One region of the Vibrio sp. 1288 genome, then DNA from elsewhere that is predicted to be linked to it. Evidence: predicted binding sites of a transcription regulator. Region 1 holds the regulator's gene; each other region holds the start of a gene.

Region 1 (7,468 bases):
TTCTGACAGAAGTGCTTCACAGTTGTTGATCGCTTCGCGCCAGTCTTTGTTAAGCAGGTCAGCAATCTGTTGTTTCACTGACTGTTGCTGCTCATCCATAACACGTTGGTTGAGGTCAATTTGATCGAAAATTTCGCCTACAGAATATTTTAAAACACCGTATACGTTTTTCTTCCAGTGACCCGGTGTGCCACCTTTTTGTGCTGCCTCAATCGCTTTCGCCATTTCATCCGCTACCATGGATAGCTGGATAGATAGACGCAGTTTTGAGAACTCACGATGACGCACGTAGTAGTCGGTTATTCCTATCGCTAATGGCGACAAGCGGTAAATGCTCGCTCCGTCAGTAATTTCACTGACAAAACGGCTCATAAGACGCTGCTTAACCATCTCGTTGATCGCATTGTTCGCACGAAAAGCGGAGGCTTCGCCGGTCTCATCAAATAGTCGAGTGACGATGGCAAATGCATCATGCAGTTCACCTTCACCCAGTTCTTCATCGAACCTTTCATTACTCAGTACGGCAATGGCTATCAAAAATGCCAATCGCTCTGTGGTCAGGTTCAACGAGAAATCGTGCTGCTTAACCCAGCCAACCAGCTCATCGATTGGTTGCTCTGCAGCATTGAGAGTCATCTCACTCATTGTTATTCCTGTTTATCGTTCTTTTTAGCCCACACATGAATGTAGCGGCCTAATGAGAGGTATGGCTCTTGTCGACAAAGTTGTTTTTCTAGCGCCAACACATCTTCAAACTCGTAATCACCCATGTATTCCATATTGCCTATGTAATCACTAAATGAGCGAATACCAGATTTGCCACAAATATTAAAACCTGAATTTTCTATCCACTGGTAGACTTCTTCAGGTTTTAAGCCTTTTTGCGGCTGTAGTTTAAATCTTTTTCGGTGAGGCATGCCGTCTAATATATGAGGAATGTTGCCACAAACTACGTTTTTATAGACTAAACCGTGGTGGTTGTAGAACATGACTGATGCGATGCCTCCCGGTTTTACTTGTTCTAGAACTGTTTCAAGTGCGGCCTTAGGATCAACCAGCCACTCCATCACAGCGTGGAACATAACCAGATCGACCTGTCCATCCATATGTTCACCGATGGATTGGACAGGCGAATGAATCAGGCGATACTGCTCAAGCAAACCGTTTTTTTCAATATCCTGCTTAGCCAACTGCAGCATTTCCGAAGATAGATCACATAAAGCGATTCGATGTCCGAGCTTAGCAAGCTTTTGCGACATTTGTGCCAAACCACCACCAGCGTCTAACACTTCTAGGGGTTGCTGGTCAGCATCTAATTCACTTAGAATCTGTAGAAAATCTTCCCACACAATGATTTGGCGGATCTCCCCTTTATCGGAGCCGTAAATATTTTTTGCAAATTTGTGGGCGATATCGTCGAAATTGCGGTCTTCTGTCACTTCTGCTGAGTTATCATAACGGATTGTGCCGCTATTCTGGCACAAGGAAAGCAGGAATAAAGAGGGATACCCTCATTTTTATTATCAATTGATGTTTTTTCGGACTATTTATGTATGTTTGAGCTGAAAAAAGTAGTGTCAGCCATGCTTATGCCCCTTCCGGCATTGCTGCTGATAGGCTTGTTGGGTCTTGCTCTCATTAGTTTTACTACAAAACGTAAAACTGGCTGCTTCGTTGTTCTATTCTCTTTTGTTGGCATTTTTCTTGTTGCCTTCCAACCTGTTTCAACCAAGCTTCTTATGCCGTTAGAGCGAGAGCATAAAGCCTTTTTGCCAGTTTCTGGCACCATCGACTACGTGATGGTTTTAGGGAATGGTCATGTTATCGATGACGAAATTCCACCCACCTCGCAGTTAAGCCGTGCAGCATTAATGCGCTTAACTGAGGGCATTCGTATTTTAAGAATGTATCCAGGCGCGAAATTAATCTTATCCGGCTATGCTGGCGGATCTGAAATTAGCCACGCGCGAATGATGGCGAACGTTGCCCTTGCGTTGGGAGTCGCGAAATCCGATATCATTTTATTAGAAGATGCGAAAGATACGTGGGAAGAGGCGCGTCAAGCGGCTGCATTCGTTCAACAAAAGGAGATTGTGTTAGTCACTTCCGCGAGTCACATGAGCCGTGCATTGTATGAGTTCAACGCAGCAGGCATTAAACCAATCCCAGCCCCGACCAACTTCTTAGCTATTAGCGAGATAAGTCAACCTTGGGATAAATACTCACCTAAAGCGCGTTACTTAGAACAAACAGAGCTTTATTGGCATGAGTACTTGGGCAGTATTTGGCAAAGGTTGCGTGATACTGTCGGCCAAACACCAATGGTTGAAGCAAACTAGTATTATCTTGAAGCCACAAAAAAGGAGAGCCGAAGCTCTCCTTTTCTTTTTACGATTGAGTTATGTTCCAACTAGTCACCAGCAAACATATAGCCTTCGCCGTGCACCGTTACAAAAATCTGTGGGTTCTTAGGATCGAACTCCATTTTTGCGCGCATACGTCGAATAAGAACATCAATGGTGCGGTCATTCGGCGCATCCACTCGATGGCTGATCATGTTCAAAATACGCTCACGACTTAACACCTGGTTAGGGTAAGACGATAATGCCACCAAAAGTTCATACTCTGCTTTAGTTAGTTTTACTGGCTCACCGTTGCGGCTAAGTGCGCGACGTTGAATGTCGAATGTCCACTCCCCAAAGCGCACAATGTGCTCTTCACTGGTTTCATTCGCTTTCGAGCTGCCACTGCGCGCTGCTGAAATACGCCACAGCAAGTTTTTCACGCGAACTAACAGCTCTCTCAGTTCAAAAGGTTTTGTCACATAATCGTCAGCACCCATTTCTAGGCCTACGATTTTATCAATGCTATCCGTGCGTCCTGTTACTAATATGATACCAATATCCGATTGGCTACGTAACTCACGAGTAAGCATCAGGCCGTCTTCACCAGGCAGGTTAATATCCAGCATGATCAGGTCTACATCGCCCGCTTGCAAAACTTCACGCATTTCTGCGCCACTCTCTGCTTCGCTGACTTGGTAGCCCTCATTTTGGAAATATCCCGCAAGCTTACTACGAGTTACAACATCATCTTCTACGACTAATACGTGATAGCTCATTTACACCACTTTTCTGTCTTCTTATTATCCAAGACGTATTCTATTCATAACTAGTAACATTTCTAGTCATAGATACATTAAAACGCAAGATTTAGCGTTTTTATTGATTCAAAACAAGCTTACCCATTGCTATTAATAAACGGTCATTTTTGACCATAAAACATAACAATTATAGTTACTGCTATTCATTTTAATTGATTACACTTAGGGGATATCCCTAATTGACTTTGTGATGCATGACTTGAAGCATCATTCAGGAGCCCAAAATGCAAGAAGTGAAAGCTTTTAATGAAAAACGCGCTGAAATTTACTGGTGGTTTTCGAGCTTGTTCGCAAAAGAACTAACAGAGAAAGAATTGGAAGCCTATCACAGTGTTGAAATTCGCAGTTTTCTCGCAGGTTTAGGTGAAAATGAGTCGCTAAAACCAGCCGTTGATAGCCTAGTTGATGCATTGAATCGGTTACAAGATCGTGAAGATGCACAACTAGAGCTTGCAGCTGACTTTTGTGAACTGTTTTTGAAGACAGAAAAATACGGCGCTCTTCCTTACGCATCCATGTACATTGGTGAATCAGGTTTACTGAATGACAAGCCAGCTGAGGAAATGGAAAAGTTGATGGCTGAATTTGGCGTTCAAGTAGACGAAAACCTAAAGGAACCTGCGGATCACTTAGCCGTTGAGCTCGACTTTCTCGGGAACATGATTATCCGCTCAAACGAGCTTGAACAAGAAAAACACATGGAAGAAGCCTTCGTTAAACAAAACGACTTTATCCAGCAACAATTGATGTCTTGGTTACCTCAGTTTTCAGACAAATGTAAAAAATTCGACGAATTTGGATTTTACTCGAGTGTCGCGAAACTATTAGTTGCATTTTGTAAACTAGACAGCGCCTACCTTCTTGGTGAATAATTGCCGCCTATTTTTAGGGAGCCTGCCTATCGGGCTTCCTGTATGCCTGAAAGTGACCAATTGTAAGTAACTTGGGTATAATATTCGTTTGCCTTAACTTAGCGCAAAGACGCTTGGTTATTTAGCAGTCAAAATGTGACTTCAAATACACAAATCTCTTGCTGAAAACATTGCTAGTCAGTCCACATAGGGCTAAAATGTGAGCGCAAACGATTAAATATGATTTATATGTAAACCGCTGAAATATAGCGGTTTTTGTGTTTTCTTAACAGGTTGATGGCAATTTCTCATCAGATAGAAAAAAGATAAAATTCATCGACCGATGCTGCTACGTACCCTTTTGTCGCACTTGGATCAACCGCTGCCGAGACACTTAGCGCCAATTTTATATTGCTAGGTGTGAAACCATTAGAGCATCAGGTACATCCAATACGACATATTTCAGTAGCTCGATACAGGACACCATTTATGGCCACGATAAAAGACGTTGCTCGCTTAGCCGGCGTTTCCACTACGACAGTTTCGCACGTTATCAATAAAACGCGTTTCGTTGCAGAAGCAACGCAAGAAAAAGTAATGAAAGCCGTTGACGAGCTGAATTACGCGCCAAGTGCCGTTGCACGCAGCCTAAAATGCAACTCAACTCGTACGATTGGCATGTTAGTAACTCAATCAACTAACCTATTTTTCTCAGAAGTGATTGATGGCGTTGAGAGCTACTGTTACCGCCAAGGCTATACTCTGATTTTATGTAACACAGGCGGGATTTACGAAAAACAACGCGATTACATTCGTATGCTGGCTGAAAAGCGCGTTGATGGCATCCTAGTGATGTGTTCTGACTTAACCGAAGAACTAAAAGAGATGCTTGACCGTCATGCGGACATTCCTAAAGTGGTCATGGATTGGGGCCCAGAGAGCTCACAAGCAGACAAGATCATGGATAACTCAGAAGAAGGTGGCTACATTGCAACCAAACATCTGATTGACAATGGTCATACGGATATCGCTTGTCTAAGCGGTCATTTTGAAAAGCTTGCTTGCCAAGAGCGCATTGCAGGTTTCCGTCGCGCAATGAGCGAAGCGAACCTAGCTGTAAATGAAGACTGGATCCTTGAAGGTAACTTTGAATGTGATACGGCCGTATTAGTTGCAGATAAAATTACCGCAATGGACAAGCGCCCGACGGCGGTATTCTGTTTTAACGACACAATGGCTCTAGGCCTAATGAGCCGCTTGCAACAAAACGGGATCAAAATTCCTGAAGATATTTCAGTGATCGGCTACGACAACATCGAGCTTGCGGAATACTTCTCTCCACCGCTAACGACTATCCACCAACCTAAACGTCGTGTTGGTAAAAATGCATTCGAAATTCTACTTGAGCGTATCAAAGATAAAGAACACGAAAAACGAATTTTCGAAATGCAACCTGAGCTTGTAATTCGAAATACTGTGAAAAAAATGAACTAAATTTCACTGTATTTAACCGTGTTAAATAAGCGCTCTACAGGGGCGCTTATTTTTTTGGAAAAATTAAGCATTCTCTAATACTTCACACCACTCTAATAACAATTGACTAACGTTAACTCCCTGTTTTATATAAATGTAATATATATTAAGAACTCCTTTTCAAAGGCCAATTTGCACCTTTCCATATGCAAAATAGAGCATTCAATCTATCATTTTTATTGAACCGAAATCACACTTTTAACGCTAAACCGTGATGTTAATTCAATATAAGAAGTATGCTCATTGTGTCACGCACAGGGCAAACCATTCGAAAGAGTGGGACGCAAAGCCTCCGGCCTGAACCATATTACGATATGGAAGGTAGCGGGGTTACCGATGGCAAGTGTGTAAGCAATGACTTTACTCTGTAATGACATTGTTTTTACGCATGTTTGCTACTCTCTCGGACCTGACTTTTGGTGGCGTAATATTAATTACACCGAGATAACAAAACATGGATAAACCGATACTCAAAGACTCTATGAAGCTATTTGAGGCACTTGGTAATATCAAGTCGCGCTCAATGTTTGGTGGCTTCGGACTATTCGCTGATGAAACAATGTTTGCACTAGTGGTAAACAATCAGCTTCATATCAGAGCAGACCAAAAAACTTCATCTGACTTCGAGAAACAAGGGCTAAAGCCTTACGTTTATAAAAAACGTGGCTTTCCAGTCGTTACAAAGTACTACGCTATTTCCAGCGATTTATGGGAATCAAGCGAACGCTTAATCGAAGTAGCGAATCAATCATTGAAAAAGGCAAAGCTTGAGAAAGAACAGCAAGCAAGTACAAAGCCTAACCGTTTGAAAGATTTGCCTAACTTACGACTGGCTACCGAGCGCATGCTAAAAAAAGCCGGCATCGAATCCGTAGAGAAGCTTGAAGAGGAAGGTGCGCTTAACGCCTATAAAGCGATAAGAGATACGCACTCTGCAACCGTCAACATTGAGTTGCTATGGGCACTAGAAGGTGCTATCAACGGCACTCATTGGAGTGTGGTACCTCAAGCTCGCCGAGATGAGTTGATGAACGGCCTCCAATAAAAGTCGGCCTAAAAACTATCTTGTAAAACCGCAGTCTAATCTGCGGTTTTTTTGTGAAATTTTTTCGGTTTTCCTACTGTCTTATTACATATATCCCAAATTGGAATCAAAATTATGAATAAGAAACTGATATTAGGTCTCATCCTACTAGCGGCTATCGTCTTTTTAGGTATTAACTTTGGCCAGTATTTAACCTTAGAGAATGCAAAAGCCCAACAAGAAGCACTAACTACATACATCGATCAGAATTTTGTATTCTCGGCTGCGATTTACTTTTTTACCTACATTGCAATTACCGCTTTTTCTATCCCAGGAGCGGCAGTAGTCACCTTACTTGGTGCAGCCTTATTTGGTTTTTGGACAAGCTTGCTACTGGTTTCTTTCGCTAGCACTATGGGGGCAACACTGGCCTTCTTGAGCAGCCGATACTTATTGCGTGACTGGGTACAAAACAAATTCGGAAATAAACTCAACGCAATTAATCAAGGTGTCGAAAAAGACGGAGCTTTTTATCTATTTTCCTTGCGTCTAATCCCTGTATTCCCTTTCTTTCTAATCAACTTACTGATGGGCTTAACACCGATGTCTGTAGGTCGATTTTATCTCACTAGCCAAATAGGTATGCTGCCAGGCACAGCCGTATATCTGAATGCAGGTACTCAATTAGCAACAATTGAAAGCCTATCGGGCATTGTTTCACCCGCAGTATTAGCGTCTTTTGCGCTATTGGGACTATTTCCAATCATCACTAAATGGGTTATGAATAAAGTAAGGCCGACACCAAGTCAGCAAAACTCGTAATTGGTGAAGTGGGTATTTTGATGAAAATATTTATCGCTAAAAACCCAGCAGAAGCACACATTGTATGTGAGCTGC
Region 2 (7,468 bases), on a different contig from region 1:
ATAAGGACGTTGTGGGCACCCAAGTTATCGGTGTCCTTTCCAAACTATATCGACTCGGCTAATCTATAACCTTTCTACTTTGGGGTAAATTTGATGTCGACTAAAGAGTTACTGTTTTCTTTTCAAGGACGTATAGACCGTAAAACCTACTGGATTTGGAACGTAATTTACTATGTGTCCATTCTAGGCTTTGGTGCCGGTATCAGCCTACTGCTTCCTACTCTCTCTTATGTGCTTCTTCCTATTTTCTTGGTGGTCCTGTTGATCCCTGATTTGGCGATCACCACCAAGCGTTGGCATGACCGCAACAAATCGATCTATTGGCTAGCACTGAATATTCCGTTGATTATAGGACGAATTGCCACGCCAATGACTAGCCCTGCCGCGCAAGAGCCGTCGACCCCACAGATGTTCGTCGCTTCCATTTCTCTGATTTGTGGTTTATGGATTCTAATTGAATGTGGTTTCTTAAAGGGGACATCAGGACCAAACCAATATGGCCCTGAGCCGGAATAAGTATAGCTCTATGTTTTGGAATAAGACTCTAGGGTTCTAGAGTCTTATTCCTGCCTTTTAGTAAAAATCATCCCTATCTTTAAACGTATTTAAGCTAATCACATCCGCTTTTTGAGTCGGTGCCGCTTCCCCTTGTAGCGCTGCTTTGAACTTTACGACCTGTTTTTGCAACTCGTTCATCAATACCACATTGGTGTGATGAGGGTTTTTACACGTGCTAATGACTCTATCAATGTGGCTTTGTTGAGCCCACAATCTTTCTTTCATATTTTCTGATGCGCTCTCGATCATCTCTTTCGCCATCTCATGACGAAATTGCTCAAAAGCTTCTGGGTCTCGCTCTGCCATTCGAACCATTTCATCGAATGGAGGAAGCGTTTGTGATGGGATATGACGTAGATTAGACATCGATGCTCTCCAAATCCTTATGGAAATTGCCTTTAGTTACTAAAAGCCTATACCACTAGAAAGAGGAGAGAGGATGAATTCTTCAGCCGTCTCACTTATAAGAGTAGCTTTCAAGCTTGAGATTGAATAAGTGCGGCATGTCGATGTTTGGTTGTGGTGGTTACTGCAGTTGTTGGATGCGGTAAACGCAGCGTCTTTGGCCACTAATGATGTGTTCGGTACGCTCTACTTTGGTGTCACGTCCAAGTAAAGACTGAAAGACACTTAATTCTGATTGGCACAAGCTTGGGCAGCGAGTTGCGGCTTTACAAATCGGACAGTGATTTTCGATCAAGATGAATCCGTTCTCATCTTTCTCGAGCTCTGCCATATAGCCTTCTTGCTCTCTTAATGTGACGAGTGTTTCTAGTTTGCTTTGCAGAGAGTCGCATTGCTTAAGATGCTGACGATAACTTTGTAACGTGAGTTTTTCCCTTTCTGATGTGACTTTTTCCAGTCCATCTTTGCCAAAGATATGTTCGACAGCTTCTATAAACTGAATGGTCAACTCACCGTGACGGTCAGCAAATTGCTCATGACCTTTTTGAGTGAGAGACCAATGACGAGCAGGGCGACCAACTTTTACTTTTACGTCATGGATAGAAAGAATGCCATCATCTTCTAAACCTTGCAGGTGCTGACGAGCCCCCATGGTTGTCATACCTAGCTCAGAGGAGAGTTGTTTTGCAGTGACGGAACCATCACGCTTAACGATTTGCAATATCCTATCTACGGTCTTCATATACCCACCATTTATACGTCAGTAGATATTATGCGCGATAGGGTTAGTAAAGAAAAGTGTTGACTTAATTTGAGTGTGGCTTTGTAGGTGCTATCTTTATGCGAACCAATATATACACTCTGAACAGTGAGAAACGAGTGTGATTCAGAATCTATTGTCCGGTTGTGCGAAAAGAAAGGCTCACACTCAGATTGAGCGAGAGCCTCGAGAAATGCTTAAAGAATAATATCACGCACTTCTGGATCTTTACGATCTAGGTAGTGAGTCGACTTAATGCGACGAATAGTTCGGCATCGACCACGCACGAGCAGCGTTTCTGTGGTTGCAATATTGCCTTGGCGAGAGATGCCTTCTAGCAAGTCACCTTTAGTAATGCCTGTTGCTGAAAATACCACATTGTCGCTACGAGCCATGTCTTCCATTTTGAGGACAACATTCGCTTTTACGCCCATTTCATCGCAGCGTTTTAGTTCATCTGCACCGTAAATGCGGTTTTCTTCAGTATCGCCTTTTACTTCGTGACGAGGAAGCAGACGACCATGCATGTCACCATCTAGCGCTCGAATTACCGCTGCTGATACTACCCCTTCTGGCGCGCCGCCAATACAGTACATCATGTCCACTTCACTGTCTGGCATACAAGTCAGAATAGAGGCAGCCACGTCTCCATCAGGCACCGCAAAGACACGTACACCCATTGCTTGCATTGCTGCAATAATGTCATCGTGGCGAGGTTTCGCAAGGGTAATAACGACTAGGGTATCAAGTGGCTTGTTCAGGGCTTTTGCTACGTTCTCTAGGTTTTCTTTTAACGGCTTCTCTAAGTCAATTACGCCTTTTGCGCCAGGGCCAACAACCAGTTTTTCCATGTACATATCTGGCGCTTTAAGAAAGCTGCCTTTCTCACCTGCGGCAAGTACGGCTAGTGCGTTCGATTGTCCCATTGCCGTCATACGCGTCCCTTCAATCGGGTCGACTGCAATATCCACTTCATCACCACCAATACCAACTTGCTCACCAATGTACAGCATTGGCGCATCATCGATTTCACCTTCACCAATGACAATTTCACCACTGATATCTGTTTTATTCAGTAGCGTGCGCATAACTTCAACAGCTGCGCCATCGGCTGCGTTTTTATCGCCACGGCCAAGCCATTTGTAACCAGCCAGAGCTGCACCTTCAGTCACACGGGAAAATGCCATTGCTAAATCGCGTTTCATGATGTCTCCAAGTAAGCAAGAGGGAAGAAGAATTTGCGCGGCGATTCTATCACAAGGTCGGGTAAACGTTTGCCTTTTTGCGAGGCTTTTACTTTATCTAACTTGAATTTGATCAATACTTAGGGCGACTTTCAGCGTAGCGGGACGCAAAATCCTTGCTCAAAAATGCTTCGGCGACAAGAAAAGTCAGCGTTTAGTGAGATTGCGCTGATTTTTTGACCGAATGATGCAAAATATCGAATATAGTGAGTGTTTCTCATCGCGACGCTGAGTAGAATGAACCTTATATAGGTTAGGTGTGCATCAATCTCGCACATCGTCCCAACGGAATAACATAGGTAGGCCAAGATGTCTTTTGAAGTACTAGAACAACTAGAATCTAAAATTCAAACTGCAGTTGACACAATCACTCTTCTTCAGATGGAAGTCGAAGAGCTGAAAGAAGATAAAGCTAAACTTGCGGAAGAAGCTAACGAGCTTCGCTCTCAACGTGAAGAGCTAGAGCAAAAAGCACAACAAGCACAGCAAGAGCACGCACAATGGCAAGAGCGCATTCGTGCACTACTTGGCAAAATGGACGAAGTGGAATAATTCGGCTTTTTCATTCCAAATTAAAAACACCCGCGTTAAGCGGGTGTTTGTGTTTTAGGGAAGTAGAAAATGTTGAGACAAGGCTAGGCGCTAAGAGCCAAGAGAAGGCCCTATAACCTAGGCGCCTAAGACTCGTTATGCTTCTTCATCCAACTCTAAATCAATATTCAATGGTTCTGGCGACAGGATAATTCCGGTGCTATCAGCATAAATGTAATCTTCTGGAAGGAAGCTAACGCCGCCAAAGTTGACTGGTACATCCAATTCGCCAATACCCTGACTGGTCGCTCCAACAGGAATAGAAGCGAGGGCTTGAATGCCTAAGTTCATATCTTCAAGTTCATCTACTTCACGAACACAGCCGTAAACGACAATGCCTTCCCACTCGTTTTCTTCCGCAATGGTTGCGATTTCTGCATCGATAAGGGCTTTACGTAGGGAACCGCCACCGTCAATTAACAAAACGCGACCAAGTCCATCTTGCTCTAATGTCTCGCGGATCAACGAATTATCTTCAAAACACTTGATGGTGGTGATTTGCCCGGCAAATGAAGCGCGACCGCCAAAGTTACTGAACATTGGTTCAACCACATCTACCTGATCGAGGTAGATATCACAGAGTGCTGAGGTATTGTATTCCATAGCGTACCTTTCTAAACAGAAATTGGTTGTCTTTGAGTATATCTAGGCATTAAGTCAATGCAATGACAATCCTTTTTTAACTTACTAGAGTTTGAGCTACCACAATTGTTGCAAACAAAACGTTGGTGACTAGAGAGCATTTCACGATGACTGGCATCATTGGTGCTATTTGAGCAGGCTTTTGTGTATGCCAAACCGCTTTACCATGATCGGCCACGAAATAAATACTAAGTAAGAATGGCAAGCTAATCCAAACGGGTTTGTCTTGAATTAACAAGTAAGCCGCAAAGGCAAGGATAGCTCCGCCAAGTAAAATAAAGTGGTACTGTTTGGCTTTACGTTGACCTAAGCGTACCGCCACCGTACGTTTACCACACTCTCGGTCGTTCTCTATATCACGCATATTGTTGATATTGAGGACTGCAACAGCGAGTAAACCGCAGCCTAAAGCAGGTAAGAATAGCGTGGTGTCTACGTGACCGGTATGCAAGAAGTAGGTACCGGATACGCCGAGTAAACCAAAAAACAAGAACACTGATATATCGCCAAGCCCCACGTAACCGTATGGTTTGCTACCCATGGTATAAGCAATGGCTGCGAGAATGGCCAAAATTCCCAGCCCGATAAAAGTGACAATGCTTTCCAGTGAACTTAGTGAATAGAAAACTAACACCAAGCCTGAAATGGCGGTCAGAACGATGTTAAAGATAATCGCTTGTTTCATCTGTTTAGCACTTACCGCGCCAGACTGCATCGCTCGTAATGGACCGAGGCGTTTGTCGTTATCTGTGCCTTGAACGGCATCGCCATAGTCGTTTGCCAGGTTGGACAGAATTTGCAGCAATGTCGCGGTTACGAAAGCCATGATGGCAATCGTCAATGAGAAATGACCCGCCGAGTACGCGAGCACGCTACCTGTTAAGATAGAGACCAATGCCAGAGGTAATGTTTTTGGACGAGCGGCTTCAAGCCAGATCTGTAGAGATTGTTTCATGGAAATTTCGTGCTAGTAACCAATGTGCCCAGTATAAGCACAAAGAGGCAGATACGCTATTGACCTAAAACAACTCAGCTAGAAGTCAAAGGGTTATTCAGAATCTATCGTCCGATTGTGCGGTGGTGAAGGGGAGTGGGAAAGAATAGGCGTCTGCTGTTACCAGATTCTTAGTCTCGCTTGAGCTCGCTAGAATGACCAGGTCTTTTGATTTAGATGTTGTCAAAGTCACCGTCATTCTGAACAGCCAGGAACGAGGTGATTCAGAATCTATCGTCCCAATAGTGCCGTGGTTAAGGTGAGTTGGAAAGAAAGGCGTTTGCTGTTAGCTGATTCTTAGTCTCGCTTAAGCTCGCTAGAATGACGAGATCTTTTTGATCTAGATGTTGTCTAAGTCACCGTCATTCTGAACAGCGAGGAACGAGTGTGATTCAGAATCTATCATCCGATTGTGAAGTGTTACGGTGAGAGAGAAAGAATAGGCGTCTGCTGTTACTAGATTCTTAGTCTCGCTTGAGCTCACTAGAATGACGAGATCTTTTTGATTTAGATGTTGTCAAAGTCACCGTCATTCTGAACAGCGAGGAACGAGGTGATTCAGAATCGATCATCCGATTGTGCAGTGGTGAGGGTGAGTTGGAAAGAAAGGCGTTTGCTGTTAGCAGATTCTTAGTCTCGCTTAAGCTCGCTAGAATGACGAGATCTTTTTGATCTAGATGTTGTCTAAGTCACCGTCATTCTGAACAGCGAGGAACGAGTGTGATTCAGAATCGATCATCCGATTGTGAAGTGTTACGGTGAGAGAGAAAGAATAGGCGTTTGCTGTTAGCAGATTCTTAGTCTCGCTTAAGCTCGCTAGAATGATGAGATCTTTTTGATTTAGGTGTTGTCACAGTAACCGTCATTCTGAACAGCGAGGAACGAGTGTGATTCAGAATCTATCGTCCGATTGTGCGGTGATTAAGGTGAGCGAGGAAGAGTAGGCGTCTGTTGTTAGCAGATTCTTAGTCTCGCTTGAGCTCGCTAGAATGACGAGAGCTTTTGATTTAGATGTTGTCAAAGCATTCTCAACAAAAAGCCCAGAAACAAGGTTCTGGGCTTTGGTGGGATAGATTGCGGTTAAAGAATAAAGCGGCTTAGATCTTCATCTTCAATCGTGTCGCCTAGGCGCTCTTTCACATAAGCGGAATCAATAACGAATTTAGCGCCAGATTGCTCCGCTGCGTCGTAAGAGATTTCATCCATCAAGCGTTCCATTACGGTGTGTAAGCGACGAGCACCGATGTTTTCTGTGCTTTCGTTGACCGTCCATGCCGCTTCCGCGATTTGCGTGATGCCGTCTTCTGTGAATTCGATGTCCACATCTTCCGTTTTCATCAACGCAACGTACTGCTCTGTTAGAGAGGCTTTTGGTTCTGTCAGAATGCGTTTGAAGTCGTTACTGCTTAGTGCTTCTAGCTCAACACGAATTGGTAGACGACCTTGCAATTCTGGGATCAAGTCAGATGGTTTTGCCACTTGGAATGCACCAGATGCAACAAACAGAATGTGGTCTGTTTTTACCATGCCGTGCTTAGTTGATACCGTGCTGCCTTCAATCAATGGAAGTAGGTCGCGCTGAACACCTTCGCGTGAAACGTCTGGGCCTGAGCTTTCGCCGCGTTTACAGATTTTGTCGATCTCATCGATAAATACGATGCCGTTGTTTTCAACGTTGAAAATCGCTGCTTCTTTCAGCTCTTCTTGGTTAACCAGTTTTGCCGCTTCTTCTTCCGCTAACGCTTTCATTGCGTCTTTGATTTTCAGCTTACGTTTTTTCTTAGTGTCGCCAGCGAGGTTTTGGAACATGCCTTGCAGCTGGTTAGTCATCTCTTCCATACCAGGAGGCGCCATGATCTCTACGCCCATTTGTGGTGCGGCTACGTCGAGTTCAATTTCTTTATCGTCTAGTTGGCCCTCACGCAGTTTCTTACGGAAGATCTGGCGAGTGTTAGAAGACTCTTCCGTTTGCTCTGCTTGACCCCAGCTATCACGTGCCGGTGGCAGTAGCGCATCAAGAATACGTTCTTCCGCTTGCTCTTCTGCGCGGAACTTCACTTTTTCCATCGCTTGTTGATGCGTCATTTTTACCGCGACATCTGTTAGATCACGGATGATGGTTTCAACTTCTTTACCAACGTAACCCACTTCGGTGAATTTTGTCGCTTCAACTTTGATGAAAGGGGCATTTGCCAGTTTTGCGAGGCGTCGTGCGATTTCGGTCTTACCAACACCAGTAGGACCAATCATCAAGATGTTTTTGGGCGTCACTTC
Region 3 (7,468 bases), on a different contig from region 1:
AAGATTTTGATATCTAAGTATTTTTCAAACTAATAAAACTAAAAAACCCTCGGGAGATTGAAGTCTCCCGAGGGTTTAAAATCTGCTTTTACTTTGATTTTACCTCCGGGAGTTTCCTGCCTCCCGGGTATGCGTACATCGCCCGAAAGACTAGATTGGGTGATGATGGTGATGAATGTTAATTACAAAATTACGCATACTTATTTCAAGGCTCTTCTCATTTGCTTTGTTACCAACCACACTAACCAAGCTGATTACTTTTTTCAACCCTTAATTTTAAAAAAATTCGAATTGTATAATACAAATAAAAAAGGAGGCCGAAGCCTCCTACAATTTCACTTTTTAAATCAGTGAATTACGCACTCTGGCAAGACGCTATTTTAGACTTTGAAAGCCATGACAAAATAGCGCAAACGATAACGAATGTTATCGACGCTGCAATGAACGAGAACGCTATTGAAGCAGTCATACCAAGGGCAATAAAGCCGACGCATGAAACAAGCGCGACTGATAATGCATAAGGTAGCTGTGTTGATACGTGATCAATGTGGTTACAACGTGCACCCGTCGATGACAAGATAGTCGTATCTGAGATTGGTGAACAATGGTCACCGAATACCGCACCAGCTAAAACCGCACTCAGCATCGGTAGCATTAGCGCTACGTCTGTTGCGCTAGCCATGTCACCCGCGATTGGTAACATGATACCGAACGTACCCCATGAAGTACCTGTTGAGAACGCCATCAGGCCAGACAACAAGAATAGGATAACTGGTAGCCAGTGCGGGTTAATGTTGCCCTGCGCCATTGTCGAAAGGTAAGTACCAGTCTTCATATCACCGATAACAGAACCAATGGTCCAGGCAAATACTAAGATTAGAATCGCACCAAACATAGACTTAGCACCAATCCAAAGTGTACGTGCGATCTCAGCCATTGGTAGACCTTGCTTCACAACAGTAAACAGTGCAACTGCTAAGCCAAGCAAGCTACCGTAGATTAGTGATGTACCTACATCTGTATTTTCAAAAGCACCAAGAAGCGCAAACTCCTTACCATCAGCAGCCAATGCTTGGCCACCCGTGTAAAGCATTGAAGCGATAGTCGCGATAATAAGCGTCACGATAGGAAGTATCAAATCTGACACTTTACCCTTTTCACTTTCACGGATATCTAGCTCTTCGTTTAGGTCATGCGCTTCTTGCGAGTCATTTTCTTTGTCTTTATCAAAGCCACGACCTTGCGATGCAGAGATTTCATGCTCACGCATTTTACCAATATCAAGACCAAACCACGCAACAGCGAACACCATTAACAGCGCAAAAACGGCGTAGAAGTTCATTGGGATAAGACGAACATATGCGCCAAGAGCCGAATACTCTGTGATCCCATGTGAGACTAAGATCCCGCCAATAATAGTAATAATGTAAGCACCCCAGCTAGAAGCAGGCATAATTACACACATTGGAGCAGCGGTTGAGTCTAGAATGTACGCAAGCTTAGCGCGAGACACATAAAAGCGATCGGTTACTGGGCGAGAGATCGCACCAACAGCAAGGCTATTAAAGTAATCATCGACAAAAATGAATACGCCTAAAAAGGCGGCAAGAAGTTTGGAGCCGCGTTTACTCTTCACTCGAGATTGTGCCCATTCAGCAAAAGCACGAGTACCGCCAGATAGCGTTAATAAAGCTGTTGTCATACCTAATAAGATTAGGAAACCAACAATGCTCATGTTCCAAGTGTTAATTCCGCCATCTTCAATAAAGACAGAAGAAACTTGAGAACTGACGTAACCTGCGGTGTCGCTGATAGACCAGCTATTAAGTAGCACCGCACCTAGCACGATACCTACACCCAAGGAAACTAATACACGTCGAGTCAAAATCGCCAAAGTCAAAGCGACAATAGGTGGCAATAATGAAACAGGAGAACTAGAAAAATCTATTAAATTCATGATCTTCAAAAACCAAAGTTTGGCTAGAGATCTACTGCAGACAAGTCACGTAGCATACGATACGTGCTCATGTTGAACTTAGCGACAGGGAAGCGAACACTCCACCCAACCCTACAGTAGCGCTCCATAGTTTAATGTGAATATATACTATGGCAGTGTTGTTCCTTTCAGATACAACCCCAGCAAGTAACTTTGATGAGTTACTTACTTCGGCAATCTTCGCCTTCCACTATTATTCATTGGCATCACCCCAATAATAGCTACTCTTCGAGACCGCGCCTCTACGGCAACAACAAACAATTAACCACTAACTGTACAAATTAACAACAAATTGTCTGCAATATTGCATCAGGTGGCAGCCATTGTACTTATGATGAGAGTCAATGCAACACATCAAACTAAATTAAACAAATAAATAATGACTGAGATAATTTATAAACCTTGCCTACTTCCATAAGTTTTGTGCAACTGAAATCACATCAATCATGTTATTTATGAAACATTATTACTACCTTAGAAATATCATGGTTTATCTTATATCAATAAATTAAGGATATATGACACACCATTAAAGATGGATGCTTCATATTTTTAAGTAATAACTCAAATTTTTTTATAAAAAACCAAGCTGTCACTCTCTCTATACAATAATGATTGTTGATTTTAGTTCTCATCTAATAATGATTTATTTCGAGTGTAATAATATTAATTGCTTTAAAAAATAGTCAAATTTAAACAAAATCTTGATTTAGCATTTGCACATAAGGAAAAGATAAAGTTAAATATAAGGACTCTTTGTTTATTTATAGATTGGCATTATTTAATCGTAACGATAAAAAGTGCCCAACACATTAACCTTTTAATAGGAATCGTTATGTCAGAGCTGACTAAAACCCTTCTAAATATCCGTAGCCTTCGTGCATTTTCTCGTGAGCTGACTCTAGAACAATTGGAAGAAGCTCTAGATAAACTCACTACTGTCGTAGATGAGCGTCGTGAAGCAGAAGAAGCAGAACGCGCAGCACAAGCAGAGCAAGAAGCTAAGCTTGCAGAGATTGCTGAGAAAATCGCTCAAGACGGTATTGACGTAGAAGCACTTATTACTGCGCTATCTGGCGAAACTAAGACGAAAGGCAAAGCGAAGCGCGCACCTCGCCCTGCTAAATACAAATACACAGATTCAAACGGTAATGAGAAAACTTGGACTGGCCAAGGTCGTACACCTTCGGCGATTCAAGAGCAACTTGATGCAGGTAAATCTCTGGATGAGTTCCTAATCTAGATCCGTGCTATTTTTAAAAGGCTCCCATAGGGAGCCTTTTTTATTTAAACCATTACAAATAAAAAAGGCACATTTCTTAATGTGCCTTTTACTTTAGTTACAGAATAGTTAATTAAACCGCTTCGTATTAACGTTCCCAGTATGCTTCTTCTAGGCTATCTTCTCGCTCAGGAAGTCCGCGCGACAATCGTGGTGAATGTTGCACGAGAACTTCGTAGCTAGCACGGTTTGCGTATTTGCAGACTTGAGAAAAAGAAGAGTAAGTTAAATACTCGTTACTGTGCTTGCTTGAATTAGGCACATTTTCTTTATGGTATTTATTTGCTGCCATATCATGAAGAACAGCAGATAACGCAGCATCACCTGCGCCATTTGTATTCTTAATTTTTTCTGGGCCACCCATATATGGCGAGATATGCGAGTACACTTTTATTGGCGTCTCGCATGAGTCTTTTTTCGCCGGACGACTGAATTCATAACGATTAAATTCAGCAATTGACCCTGGAAGTAATGGCAAAGAAGTTTCGCGCTTCGCGCTATCTTCCGTATACCCAGCCATAAATAGACCTACAGGACCCGCCGTGCACAATACTAGATCAGCCCACTCCAATGTTTTATCAGACGCAGCAAGTGGATCAGATTCCCCCGTCAGTGCTTCTGCTTCATCTTCATTCATCGCAACGACTGAAACGTTATCTCTAATGAATTCTTGCCAATATTTAGGGTCATCTTGAATAACAAACTTTGTGCCTAAAGTCAGAACAACAGGCACATCATTCTTTTTCGCGTACTCAATTGCTTTCATTGTTGCTTCCGGCATTGGGTCGCCGTCTTTGCAACGTACTAGATATGACGTCAGTACAAGTGCTGATGCATTTTTAAAGATTTTCTCTGGAATGCTATCAGGATGGAGTTGGTTCATTTGCCCTTCGCTGATAGCAAAAGTACGTTCACCGTCTTCTGTGATAAGAGCAAAACAACGGCCAATTGCACCATCTACACCTTGTAGGTAGTTCAAGTCCATGCGGCTTGATGTATTACAAAGATAACGGTAACCGTAGCTGCCAATCTTAATATCCTGGCTCATCACTCCAAGTAGTGTGGAGCGGTCATCCGCTAGCACGGAGTAGTTATGTAGCGTGTTACCAATTGTACCGCCCGCATACTCATTGGTAATCAAGTTCTCTTCTTTCAGTTGCTGGTATAACTCTTCTGCTCTTTCGTCATCGATAACCAGAGAGTGACCTTTACTCAGACCGTACTTTTCAATCACATCCGTTGTAACTTTTGCTTCAATATCAACCAAGGTTTGGTCAATACCAATGATGTGAGTGCGCGTCATCTTCTTGCTTTCTTGTGCTTGGCTCACCAGCGGGTCACGAGCATGAACAGGAAAATAGTGCTTCGATTTGCGTTGTCCAGGAAATTTCATATTGTCAGTCTGAGTAAGGGGATGAAAAGGAGAGCGGATTCTATACCGCTAATAATAAAGCAGCAATAAAAGCGATTATAGCAAACGTTTGCTGACTACTTTTTTCTTTTAGGTGGCTTATTCACCTTCCATAAAGCTGAGATCTGGTAGTTGCTCAAGGTGCTCGCTATAACGCTTTAGGTTGAACTCACCTTCATTCTTCATCACATCAAAAATCTCAATTGACATCGCACATGCCATCATCGCAACCGCATCTTCACGTGGTGTGCCAGTCATCATTAAACGCATAAGGGTTTCTTTTACTTTAAGCGGGTTGCCATCTTCGAGCTGATTTTCAACAATTTCAATCAACTCACTTTCTTGCATAAATTGGTTTTCTTCTGTCATTTGGTGTTTCCTCTTGGATTTTGGCCAACTATGCCATATATACCTCTTCTATACTTGCGAAATTACTCGTTCGAATCTTTGTTGAAGAAAAATCCAGCGAAACGAATTGTGATTTCGATCTCGGATCTGTCACCGGTCTGTGGATTCTGATAGAATCTGCATCCCGTTTATTTAAGTGGTGTTTAGTAATGTCTGATAACAGCCAAAAGAAAGTCATCGTCGGTATGTCCGGCGGCGTTGATTCATCTGTTTCCGCGTATCTTCTAAAGCAGCAAGGCTACCAAGTAGAAGGCCTTTTCATGAAGAACTGGGAAGAAGATGACAACGAAGAATATTGTACAGCGGCAGAAGATCTTGCTGACGCTCAGGCAGTATGTGACAAGCTAGGCATCCACCTACACACTATCAACTTTGCTGCCGAATACTGGGATAACGTATTTGAGTACTTCCTTGCTGAATACAAAGCGGGCCGTACTCCGAACCCTGACATTCTTTGTAACAAAGAAATCAAGTTCAAAGCATTCCTAGAATTCGCTGATGAAGTACTTGATGCTGATTACATTGCAATGGGCCACTATGTGCGTCGCTCTTTCCCAGAAAACGGTGAAAAACCACAAATGTTACGTGGTCTAGATGGCAACAAAGATCAAAGCTACTTCCTGTACACATTAAGCAACGAGCAAATCGCACGTAGCCTATTCCCTGTTGGTGACCTAGAGAAACCAGAAGTACGCCGCATTGCGGAAGAGCAAGACCTAATTACTGCTAAGAAGAAAGATTCAACTGGTATTTGTTTCATCGGTGAACGCAAGTTTACGGAATTCCTAGGTCGCTACCTTCCAGCTCAGCCTGGTAATATCGAGACTCCAGAAGGCGAAGTGATTGGTCAACACCAAGGCCTGATGTACCACACACTTGGTCAGCGTAAAGGTCTACACATCGGTGGCCGTAAAGGCGGCGGTGGTAACGAGGACCCATGGTTCGTTGGTGAGAAAGATCTAGAACGTAACGTTTTGATTGCTGTTCAAGGTAAAGACCATCCAATGTTGAAATCAGAAGGTCTACTTGCATCACAACTTCACTGGGTAGATCGTGAGCCAATTCGCGATGTTATGAAGTGCACAGTGAAAACTCGTTACCGTCAGGAAGATATTCCTTGTACAATCATCCCTATCGATGATGAAAACATTAAAGTTATCTTTGACGAGCCACAAATTGCTGTAACTCCAGGTCAATCAGCAGTGTTCTACAAAGGTGACGTGTGCCTAGGTGGCGGCATCATCGAGCAACGCATTAAATATTCTCAAGCTTAGGAGTCGTTACGTGGCGAATACACTTTATGACCGTACTATCGCTTTCGCTGGGATTTGCCAAGCTGTTGCTTTAGTTCAACAGGTAGCGAGAAACGGACATTGTGATCAAGCTGCTTTTGAAACATCAATCAACGCTATTTTGAGCACGAACCCTGCTAACACAGTTGGCGTATTCGGTCGCGAAGCCGATCTAAAGCTCGGCCTAGAATGCTTGGTTAAAGGGATTGATAGCACACCATCAGGCAGTGAAATTACTCGTTACATTATTAGTTTAATGGCGTTAGAGCGTAAGTTAAGCTCTCGTAACGATGCTATGTCTCAGCTTGGTGATCGTATTCAAATGGCCAAGCGTCAGTCAGAGCACTTTGAGCTACTAGACGATCAAATGATCAGCAATTTAGCGAGCATCTATCTGGATGTCGTTAGCCCTATTGGCCCACGCATTCAAGTAACGGGCACGCCATCTGTACTGCAGCAGACGGCAAGCCAACACAAAGTTCGTGCGCTGTTGTTATCTGGCATTCGTAGTGCAGTTCTTTGGCGTCAAGTTGGTGGTAAGCGTCGCCACCTAATCTTCGGGCGCAAGAAGATGGTAGAGCAAGCACAAATCCTTCTTGCTCGTCTGTAGTAAAATATCAAATAAGCAGCTCGCGTTTATCGCGAGCTCATTTTTTTCGACTAAAACAAATATCGCGCAAACGTTTGCGCGATATTCGTGACAATTGCCACAGTTATTGGTATAAAGCTCACGAAATTTAGAAACCCAATTCAGGAGAACATCATGGAACTGTCAGCATTGACTGCTGTTTCACCAGTAGACGGCCGTTACGGAAGCAAGACAATTGCGTTACGCGAAATTTTCAGTGAATACGGTCTACTAAAGTACCGTACTATCGTTGAAATCCGCTGGCTACAAAAGCTTGCTGCTACTGCTGAAATTGCAGAAGTGCCAGCGTTTAGCGCAGAAGCAAACCAATTCCTAGACGACCTTGCTGCAAACTTCTCTGAAGAAGATGCACGCCGTATCAAAGAGATCGAGCGTACAACTAACCACGACGTAAAAGCGGTTGAGTACTTCCTAAAAGAGAAAGTAGCAG

The links. Region 1 encodes PurR, which represses purine synthesis genes. Its sites were predicted from a motif close to TNANGNAAACGTTTNCNTNA; they were not measured.
Region 2: the regulator PurR is predicted to act here: its motif matches at 2,986-3,005, upstream of glpX (class II fructose-bisphosphatase).
Region 3: the regulator PurR is predicted to act here: its motif matches at 4,748-4,767, upstream of R8O11_RS14185 (inosine/guanosine kinase).

The regions. Positions count from the first base shown of each region.
Region 1 covers NZ_JAWPOX010000006.1:53,708-61,175, reverse strand. The annotation lists gene mukF (chromosome partition protein MukF) at 1-645, opposite strand, end outside; gene cmoM (tRNA uridine 5-oxyacetic acid(34) methyltransferase CmoM) at 648-1,439, opposite strand; gene elyC (envelope biogenesis factor ElyC) at 1,554-2,339, shown strand; gene torR (two-component system response regulator TorR) at 2,411-3,121, opposite strand; gene torD (molecular chaperone TorD) at 3,388-4,035, shown strand; gene purR (HTH-type transcriptional repressor PurR) at 4,504-5,508, shown strand; cyclic di-GMP riboswitch class I at 5,796-5,885, shown strand; gene R8O11_RS06405 (TfoX/Sxy family DNA transformation protein) at 6,002-6,592, shown strand; gene R8O11_RS06400 (TVP38/TMEM64 family protein) at 6,707-7,393, shown strand; gene R8O11_RS06395 (DUF2007 domain-containing protein) at 7,414-7,468, shown strand, end outside.
Region 2 covers NZ_JAWPOX010000001.1:296,689-304,156, reverse strand. The annotation lists gene R8O11_RS01390 (DUF805 domain-containing protein) at 94-516, shown strand; gene R8O11_RS01385 (DUF3135 domain-containing protein) at 574-924, opposite strand; gene R8O11_RS01380 (helix-turn-helix transcriptional regulator) at 1,085-1,705, opposite strand; gene glpX (class II fructose-bisphosphatase) at 1,921-2,928, opposite strand; gene zapB (cell division protein ZapB) at 3,277-3,519, shown strand; gene rraA (ribonuclease E activity regulator RraA) at 3,655-4,161, opposite strand; gene R8O11_RS01360 (1,4-dihydroxy-2-naphthoate polyprenyltransferase) at 4,238-5,155, opposite strand; gene hslU (HslU--HslV peptidase ATPase subunit) at 6,275-7,468, opposite strand, start outside.
Region 3 covers NZ_JAWPOX010000017.1:64,454-71,921, forward strand. The annotation lists His leader region at 38-175, opposite strand; gene tet(35) (tetracycline efflux Na+/H+ antiporter family transporter Tet(35)) at 356-1,957, opposite strand; lysine riboswitch at 2,067-2,249, opposite strand; gene R8O11_RS14180 (H-NS family nucleoid-associated regulatory protein) at 2,832-3,239, shown strand; gene R8O11_RS14185 (inosine/guanosine kinase) at 3,367-4,671, opposite strand; gene R8O11_RS14190 (hypothetical protein) at 4,789-5,058, opposite strand; gene mnmA (tRNA 2-thiouridine(34) synthase MnmA) at 5,247-6,371, shown strand; gene hflD (high frequency lysogenization protein HflD) at 6,382-6,999, shown strand; gene purB (adenylosuccinate lyase) at 7,153-7,468, shown strand, end outside.